2 regions of the Arthrobacter sp. NPDC080086 genome follow, and region 1 is predicted to be linked to the other one. Evidence: riboswitches for the same ligand, from Rfam matches in the RefSeq annotation. Region 1 holds a riboswitch; the other holds the start of a gene.
What was found. Region 1 has a riboswitch for cyclic di-AMP ahead of AB0305_RS10540 (peptidoglycan DD-metalloendopeptidase family protein). Riboswitches for the same ligand answer to the same signal wherever they lie in the genome.
Positions count from the first base shown of each region.

Region 1 (4,407 bases):
CTCCAGCAGGGCCGACACATCGTCCGGCTCGATCGCTACGAAGGTCGCGATCCGCAGCTGGTTACGGCCCAGCTTCCGGTACGGCTCGGTGTCGACAATCCCGTTGGCGCGCAGCACCTTGGCGATCGCGGCCGCGTCGACCGACTCGTCGAAGTCGATCGTGGCGATCACGTTGGAGCGGTCGGCCGGGTCCGTAACGAACGGGGTGGCAAAGCTGGACGCCTCGGCCCACCGGTAAATCCGTCCGGCGGAGTCGGCGGTGCGCGCCGCGGCGAAGTCCAGGCCTCCGCTGGCGTTGAGCCAGCGCACCTGCGCGTCCAGGGTCACCAGGGTCGCCAGCGCGGGGGTGTTATAGGTCTGGTTCAGCCGCGAGTTGTCGATGGCGGTCTGCAGGTCCAGGAAGTCCGGGATCCAGCGGCCGGAGGCCTTGACCCGGGCGGCCCGCTCCAGGGCCGCGGGGGAGAACAGGCCAAGCCACAGGCCGCCGTCGGAGGCGAAGTTCTTCTGCGGCGCGAAGTAGTAGACGTCGGACTCCGCGACGTCGACATCCAGGCCGCCGGCGGCGGAGGTCGCGTCGACCAGGACCAGCGAACCCTCCTCCGCACCGGCCACCCGCCGGACCGGGGCGGCCACGCCGGTGGAGGTCTCATTTTGCGGCCAGGCGTAGACGTCCACACCGGCCTCCGCCCGCGCCTCGGGCCGGGTGCCCGGCTCGGCCTTGATGATCGAGGACTCGGCCAGGAAGGGCGCCTTGTTCGTGGCGGCGGCGAACTTGGAGCCGAACTCGCCGAAGGAGAGGTGCTGTGCCTTGTTCTCCACGAGCCCGAAGCTGGCGATATCCCAGAACGCCGTCGAGCCGCCCACCCCCAGGACCACCTCGTAGCCCTCGGGGGCGCGGAAGAAGTCGCTGAGGCCGGAGCGGACCGAGCCCACCAGGTTCTTGACCGGGGCCTGGCGGTGGGAGGTGCCGAGCAGGGTGGTCGAGGCCGACGCCAGGGCCTCCATCTGTTCCGGGCGGACCTTCGAGGGCCCGGCGCCAAACCGGCCGTCCTTGGGAAGAAGGTTCGCGGGAATGGTGATGCTGGTGTCGCTCACAATGGCTCCAATGGTCGGCTGGGTGCGAGAGGTGGCTGGTCGGCCGGTAAGGACCGCTTCCATTCTGCCCGACGGCGGCCCCGGTGCCGGAAAACGGGCTGTCATAGTCCGGTCAGGAAGCCGGCCCTCAAATTATCCGGAGTAATTCACAATAGGCTAGGCTGTCCGGAGCGTATGGCGGATCCCGGGTGGCCGCACCCCGCACGCTGTACGGTGGAATGACGCAAGGACGGCGCTCAAGGAGCTGAGCTGGATGACGGATCTGATCGACACTACGGAGATGTATCTTCGGACCATTTTGGAGCTTGAGGAAGAGAACATCGTCGCGCTCCGGGCCCGCATTGCCGAACGACTCCGCCACTCCGGACCCACCGTCTCCCAGACCGTCGGCCGGATGGAACGCGACGGGCTGGTCGTGGTCTCCGGCGACCGCCACCTGGAACTGACCGAGGTGGGTCGGCGGCGCGCCACCGAGGTGATGCGCAAGCACCGCCTCGCCGAACGGCTGCTGGCCGACGTGATCGGCCTGGACTGGGCCTATGTCCATGAGGAAGCCTGCCGCTGGGAGCACGTGATGAGCGAACGGGTTGAGCGCCGCATCTTCGAGATGCTGGACCACCCCACCGTCTCCCCGTACGGCAACCCCATCCCGGGCCTCGCCGAACTGGGCGGTCTGCCGACGGCGGAACAGGCCGACGGCGTCGTCAACCTCCTGGACGCCATGGCGGGATATGCCGCGGACTCCAGAATCACCGTGAGCCGGCTTGCCGAACCCATCCAGGTGGAACCCGAGCTGCTGGTGCAGCTGGACGAGGGCGGTATCCGGCCCGGGGCCACCGTCTCGCTGGAGCGGGTGGGGGAGTACATCTCCGTCCGCGTCCCCGACATTGAGGGCGCGCTCGAGCTGCCGCCCGAGGTCGCCGCCCACGTTTTCGTTACCCGCGGGTAGGGCGACGCGGAAGCATACCGTAAGTGTGCTGTTTACTAGCCCGTCTAGGAGATAACGAAATTATTACTACGGGTCTTAATCCCCTATAGTTATCGACTAGTACCGAGACTAAAGCGTTACCTGATCCGAAGCCGAGCTCTGCCAGCGGATCAGGGTGCGAATCACCTTCTGGCAGAGGCGGGGGAACCACTACCGGCCGGTAATTCCGGCCTTGGGGTGAAGTCCGCTAGCGGCAAGCGAACTCTCTGAGGACACCATTTCCGGGTGCCTCTCTGCCTGGATGCTTGCATCGGCGGACCGGGTCTATGCACTCTCTGACCCGAATCCGACAGCTAACTTCGCAGGCTTTTCAGAGAGGAACCACTTGAGCACGCAGACCGTCCGCGGGCGCCGCCGCGCCGCCGGCCCGGCTCCGGAGCCGCGCCCCGCCGTCGACGTCACCGCCCCGCGCCCCCGCGACGCGCACCGGGACGAGCGCCGCAGCCGGCGCAGCCCGCTCCGCCAGGTCGCAGACTTCGCCGCCGTCACCGGCATGGGCCAGAAGGCCGGCATGACCCTGGCCGCCGCTGGCATCGCGCTCACCGTGGCCGTCCCCGTTACCGGCCCCGCTCTGGCCGTCGACGCCCCCACCTCGGGATCTGTCTCCGCGGCGGCCCAGCCCGAGGTCAAGGCCGCCGCGGCCCAGATCGACTTCAACCGCACCGCCGTCACCACCAAGGGCGACCCGGACGGCAAGCTCAAGCAGCTGCTCAGCGCGCAATCCGTCGGCTCCATCACCCGCGCCGCATCCGCGGGGACGCTCGGCGCCCCGCTGGACACCATGATCACGGCTTCGCCCTTCGGTTACCGGATCAGCCCCATTACCGGCGCGGTGGGCGAATTCCACCGCGGCCAGGACTACGCCGCCCAGTGCGGGACGGCCGTCCATGCCGCAGCAAGCGGCACCGTAACCTTCTCCGGCTGGCACCCCTACGGGGGCGGCAACCGGATTGTGGTCGACCATGGCAATGGCCTGGAGACCACGTATAACCACTTGTCGTCATCCAGCGTCCACGTCGGCCAGAAGGTCTCCCGTGGCGATGTGATAGCGATGAGCGGAACAACCGGTGCCTCCACCGGCTGCCACCTCCACTTCGAGGTGATGGTCAATGGGGACGTCGTTGATCCGCTGGGCTGGCTCTAGAAGAGCCCTTCGCAATGCTCACACTTCCGTGACACGCCGTGATCTGAATGTGACATTGAGTCCGAACTGTTGTACCGTATGAAGCACGCCAACTTCACCGAAGTTGGCGCTCTTGAGTGGATTGCCTAACTCTGCCACCGCTCAAGGTCCGTTCGCATGACATCGTCTGGCAGGGGCGGGGGAACCAATTTTGGTCTTCGCAAGAAGGCCTAGGGGTTAAGTCGCAAAGCTTCCCAGGAAGCGGAGCGGCCGGGTGACTCCCATCCGAATCCGACAGCTCACCTCGTAGGCATTGGGAGAGGCTACTTTCGTGTCTTCACGCCACAATGCTGCGCGTTTTCGCGCCGGCGAGGCTCAGTCGAGCCCGCTGATTACCATGCACCGCGTTGCCCTTGCCGGCGCCCGGGATGGTTCACGCAATGCAGTTCCTGCTTTTGGCGCGTCTTCGCAGTACACCCTTCGCTAAAGAAACCCGTTTCGGGGCGATCCGGCGTACCCCCAAGATGCCGGAGCGTCCTTAGTCCCGCCTGTTCAAGAGCGCGGACACAAAGGATCACGAAAGAGAGAACTAAATGACTACTCGTGCAACCATTGCACGCCACCGCGCGGAGGTCACCAAGACCAACTCGCTGGCTGTCATTGCCAAGGCCGTCGGCGACAACGCCGGTGGCATGGGTCGCCAGGCCGCGGTTATCGCTGCTGCCTCCGGCCTGGTCCTGACCAGCGGTATCGCGGCCAACGCCGCTGAGACCAACGTTCAGCGCGAATCCACCTCTGCTTCCGCCACCGAGGTTCAGTCCACCGCTCCGGCCACCATCTCGGCGGCCTCCAGCATCGCCATCTCCTACGAGAAGCCTGCTGTGACTACCGCGGCCGCCCCAGTCGTCGAGGCCCCGAAGCCCGTCGTCAAGGTGCAGGAAGCAGACACCACCGCCGCAGCCACCCCGGCCGCCGGCACCGCGGTCAACGCGTCCGTCGCCACCAAGGCTCCGGCCGCCACCAGCGGCATGGGCGCCTCGATCGCCGCCGCCGCTTACGCTCAGATCGGCGTGTCCCAGGACTGCACCATGCTGGCCACCAACGCCCTGGCCGCCGTCGGCATCCACTACCACGGCTGGCCGGCAGGTTACCTGTCCCTGGGCCGCACCGTCAGCGCCGCCGAAGCGCAGCCGGGTGACCT
Region 1 covers NZ_JBFBKP010000024.1:36,195-40,601, forward strand. The annotation lists gene serC (phosphoserine transaminase) at 1-1,095, opposite strand, end outside; gene AB0305_RS10535 (metal-dependent transcriptional regulator) at 1,349-2,044, shown strand; cyclic di-AMP (ydaO/yuaA leader) riboswitch at 2,164-2,406, shown strand; gene AB0305_RS10540 (peptidoglycan DD-metalloendopeptidase family protein) at 2,409-3,227, shown strand; cyclic di-AMP (ydaO/yuaA leader) riboswitch at 3,340-3,533, shown strand; gene AB0305_RS10545 (NlpC/P60 family protein) at 3,800-4,407, shown strand, end outside.

Region 2 (4,407 bases), on a different contig from region 1:
CTTTGGCTCCTCGGACGCGGCAAACGCCATCACGGTGGACAAGCCGCCGGCGTCGCTCTGGGTGATGGGCCTGTCCGTGCGGCTTTTCGGGCTGAGCTCCTGGAGCGTCCTGGCGCCCGAGGCTCTGATGGGTGTCGCGACGGTGTGGCTGGTCTACCTGGCCGTCCGCCGGGCCGCCGCACCCGCGACGGCGGACGCCCGGCTGGCCCACCGCGCCGGACTGATCGCCGGGGCCGTGATGGCCCTGACCCCCGTGGCCGTGCTGATGTTCCGCTTCAACAACCCGGATGCCCTGCTGGTCCTGCTGATGACGGCCGCAGCCTACGCGGTGCTGCGCGCCATCCAGGACGCCCGGCTGCGCTGGCTGCTCCTGGCCGGGGTGCTGCTGGGCTTCGGGTTCCTGACCAAGCAGCTGCAGGTGCTGCTGGTGGTCCCGGGCTTCACCGCGGCCTACCTGCTCGCCGCACGCGCCGGCCTGGGCCGGCGGCTGCTGCACCTGCTCGCCACGGGAGCGGCGATGGTGGTGGCGGCCGGCTGGTGGCTGGCCGCCGTCGAGCTCACCCCGGCGGCTGACCGGCCCTACATCGGCGGCTCGCAGGGCAACTCCATCCTGGAACTGACCCTGGGCTACAACGGCCTGGGCCGGCTCAGCGGGGACGAGACGGGGAGCGTCGGCGGCGGCAACGGCTGGGGCACCCCCGGCCTGCTCCGGCTTTTCAACAGCGAGTTCGGCGGGCAGATCGCCTGGCTGCTGCCGTCGGTGCTGCTGCTGGCGGCTGGGCTGCTGTGGCTGGGCCGGCGGGCGCCACGGACCGACGCCGTCCGCGCCTCCGTGGTGGTCTGGGGCGGCTGGGTGCTAGTCACCGGGCTGACGTTCAGCCTGATGGCCGGCATCATCCACCCGTATTACATGGTGGCGCTGGCCCCGGGGGTCGCCGGGTTGGCCGGTCTGGGGTCGGTGCTGCTGTGGCAGCGGCGGGATCAACCCGGTGCCGCCGGGACGCTCGCCGCCGCGGTGGCCGCGGCCGGTTTCATGGCTTTCGAGCTGCTGGGCCGCACGCCCGCGTTCGTTCCGTGGCTGCGCTGGCTGGTGCTGGCCGTGGCGCTGGCAGCGGCCGTCGGGGTGATGGTTCCGGCCGTCCGGGCCCGGGTCGCCGGCGCGTCCGCCGCCGGGACCACTGGCCCGCTGTCCCCTGGCGGCCCGACAGCGGCGCTCTTGGGACGTACGACGGCGGGACTCGCCGTCGTCGCGGCCCTCGCCGGTCCCCTGGCGTACTCGCTGTCCACCGCCGCCACCGCGCACTCCGGCTCGATCGTCAGCGCGGGGCCTGCGGTGGGTGGCCGGGCGGGCCTGCCGGCCATGTTCGGCGGCACGGGCGGAGCCATGGGCAACGCGCAGGGCAATCCCTTCGGCCCGACCAACGGCACCGGGGCCAACAGCAACGGGGCAAACGGCAACGGGGCAAACGGCACCGTCCGCGGCCAGGGCGGGGGCATGGGCGGCGGAATGGGCGGGCTCCTCGGCGCGACCACCCCGTCGTCTGCCTTGGTGGATGCCCTCGAAACGGACGCCGGCCGTTACACCTGGGCGGCCGCCGTCGTCGGGTCCAACAACGCCGCCGGTTACCAGCTCGCCACGCAGCTGCCCGTGATGGCCGTGGGCGGGTTCAACGGCACCGACCCCGCACCCACTCTCGAGCAGTTCCAGCAGTACGTCGCCGAAGGCCGGATCCACTACTTCATCGCCGGCCGCACCATGCAGGGCGAAAGCGGATCCGACGACGCCGCCAGGATCGCCGACTGGGTGACGGCCACCTACCCCGCCCAGAGCGTCGGCGGCACCACGGTGTACCTGCTGGCGAAGTAGCCGCCCCGGACGGTCCGCCGTTTCGACGGTTCCCTGCCGCGTAGACGTCTCCAAGCGTCGGGCATGCAGGGAACCGTCGAAACGGCCCGAAACACAGGACCCGCCCACTGCAAATCGGCAACCAGCCACACCGCGGCGTTACCTAAATGTGACATGAGGGAGAAAGTCCGGTACCGTTTTTATGGTGCGGCCATCGATCTGGCCGCATATCCGGGTCTGACGCCAAACTCTGCCGCTTCCCGGATTCCATGGATTGAGGCAGAGACGGGGAACCCAGAGTTCCCGGGCACCTGCATCCATGCACCCCTTGGGGTTAAGCCGACTCGTTGATCATCCGAGCGGCCGGATTTCTCTTCCGAACCCGACAGCTAACTCCGTAGGCGTTGAGAGGCGAACATGACTGAACACAAGGCACCCGTGCGCCTAAAAGGCGCTAAACGCACCTCCTCGGCCGACGTCGCGCGCCACCGCGCCGACCCGGCCCAGGGCTCGGCCACCCGAGGCCGCGCCAGCTTTGGCTCCAAGGGCAAGCTCACCGCCGTCGCGCTGACCGCGGCCGCCGTGCTGCTGGGCGCCGGCGCCGCAGGCCAGGCCACCGGCACCACCGCCCCGGTCGCGACCGCCACCCAGGCCCCGGCCCTGCAGCTCTCCGACCTGGAACGGCTCGGCAGCTACACCCCGGCCACGGCACCGGCCAGCGTCGAAGCCCAGGCCTCCAAGGTCACCCCCGAGACCCCGGCTCCGTCCACCCCCGCTCCGTCCACGCCGGCCCCCGCACCGGCTGCTCCGGCTCCCGCCGCGGCACCCGCCCCGGCCCCGCAGCCAGTGGCCGTCGACGATCCCGCCGGCGCACAGGCCTACGCCGCCTCGCAGCTGCCGGCCCACGGCTGGGCCCCGAGCGAGATGCAGTGCCTGATGAAGCTCTGGACCCGCGAATCGGACTGGAAGACCACGGCCACCAACCCGTCCAGCGGTGCCTACGGCGTGGTCCAGTCCCTCCCGGCCGAGAAGATGGCCAGCGCCGGCGCGGACTACATGACCAACTACCGCACCCAGATCAACTGGGGCCTGCAGTACGTGCAGGAACGGTACGGCTCCCCCTGCGGCGCCCTGAACTTCCACTACGCGAACAACTGGTACTAAGCCGCCAAGGCTGACGCCACCCCGCGCAGATACAGCAAAGGCACCGGATCTCGTCAGATCCGGTGCCTTTGCTGTATCCCCGGGCGGCCCGTTCAGCGGCCCGAGGGAAAGCGGACGCGCTACCCGGCGATGCCGTAGAGCCGGTCGCCAGCGTCGCCCAGGCCGGGGACGATGTAGGACTTCTCGTTCAGCTTCTCGTCGATGGAGGCCAACACGATCGTGACGTTGGCGTCGGAGAGCTCTTCCTCCAGCTTGGCCAGGCCCTCGGGGGCGGCCAGCAGGCAGATGCAGGTGACGTCGGAGGCGCCGCGCTTGAAGAGGAACTTGATCGCCTCGCGCAGGGTGCCGCCGGTGGCCAGCATGGGGTCCAGGACGAAGATCTGACGGTCGGTCAGGTCCTCGGGGAGCCGCTCGGCGTAGGTGATGATGTCCAGGGTTTCCTCGTCGCGGGCCATGCCCAGGAAGCCGACCTCCGCGGTGGGGACCAGCTTGGTCATGCCCTCGAGCATGCCGAGGCCGGCGCGGAGGATCGGGACCACCAGCGGGGTGGGCTTGGTGAAGGCCGTGCCGATGGTGGTGCTGACCGGGGTCTCGATGGTGACCGGTTCGGTGCGGACGTCGCGGGTTGCCTCGTACGCCAGCAGCGTGACCAGCTCTTCGGTGAGCTGGCGGAAGACGGGTGACGGGGTGTTCTTGTCCCGCAGAACGGTGAGCTTATGGGCCACCAGCGGGTGGTCGACAACGAGAGTGCGCATGGGTCAAAACTATCATCCGGACGCTTCGGACCGCCCCCGCCCGCCGGGTGTCCCGGCCTCGTCCGCCGCCCCGCGACGATGCGCCGTTTCGGCGTCGTGGTGCCCGTCCGGCGCCTTCTCGCGCAGGCGCTGGCCGTTGTCGAAGGTGGGCGCCGGGCCGGTCCGTTCCCGGTGCCTGATCACGTGGAACAGCCGATGCGCCAGGATCACGATGCCCACCCAGCCCAGGCCGAGCGCCCAGCCGAAGATCACGTCGGTCATCCAGTGATGGCCTAGGAACACCCGGCTCATGCCCATCGCGATGATGAAGAGCGCCCCGGCCGTGATCAATCCCACCCGGGCGATGGTGCGCTGGACCTGCAGGCAGGTGAGGTACACCACGAGTGAGATCACCACGGTGGTGTTCAGGGTGTGGCCGCTGGGGAACGACGGCGAGTTTTCGTAGGGCGGGACGGCATCGGCGTGGTCGGGGCGGGTGCGTCCGATGAGCTTCTTGCCCAGGGAGGTAGCGGTGACGGAGACGGCGGCCGCCCCGCCGATGAGGATGAGCGGGCGCCAGGTCCGGGTCCGCCAGATCAACAGCGCGGTGAGGATGCTGGCCAGGATCGGCATGCCGATGCCGCCGCCGATGTTGGTGAACCC
Region 2 covers NZ_JBFBKP010000016.1:811-5,217, forward strand. The annotation lists gene AB0305_RS07965 (glycosyltransferase family 39 protein) at 1-1,867, shown strand, start outside; cyclic di-AMP (ydaO/yuaA leader) riboswitch at 2,078-2,265, shown strand; gene AB0305_RS07970 (hypothetical protein) at 2,264-3,010, shown strand; gene upp (uracil phosphoribosyltransferase) at 3,130-3,765, opposite strand; gene AB0305_RS07980 (phosphatase PAP2 family protein) at 3,778-4,407, opposite strand, start outside.
Region 2: another riboswitch for cyclic di-AMP. It lies ahead of AB0305_RS07970 (hypothetical protein); the one in region 1 lies ahead of AB0305_RS10540 (peptidoglycan DD-metalloendopeptidase family protein).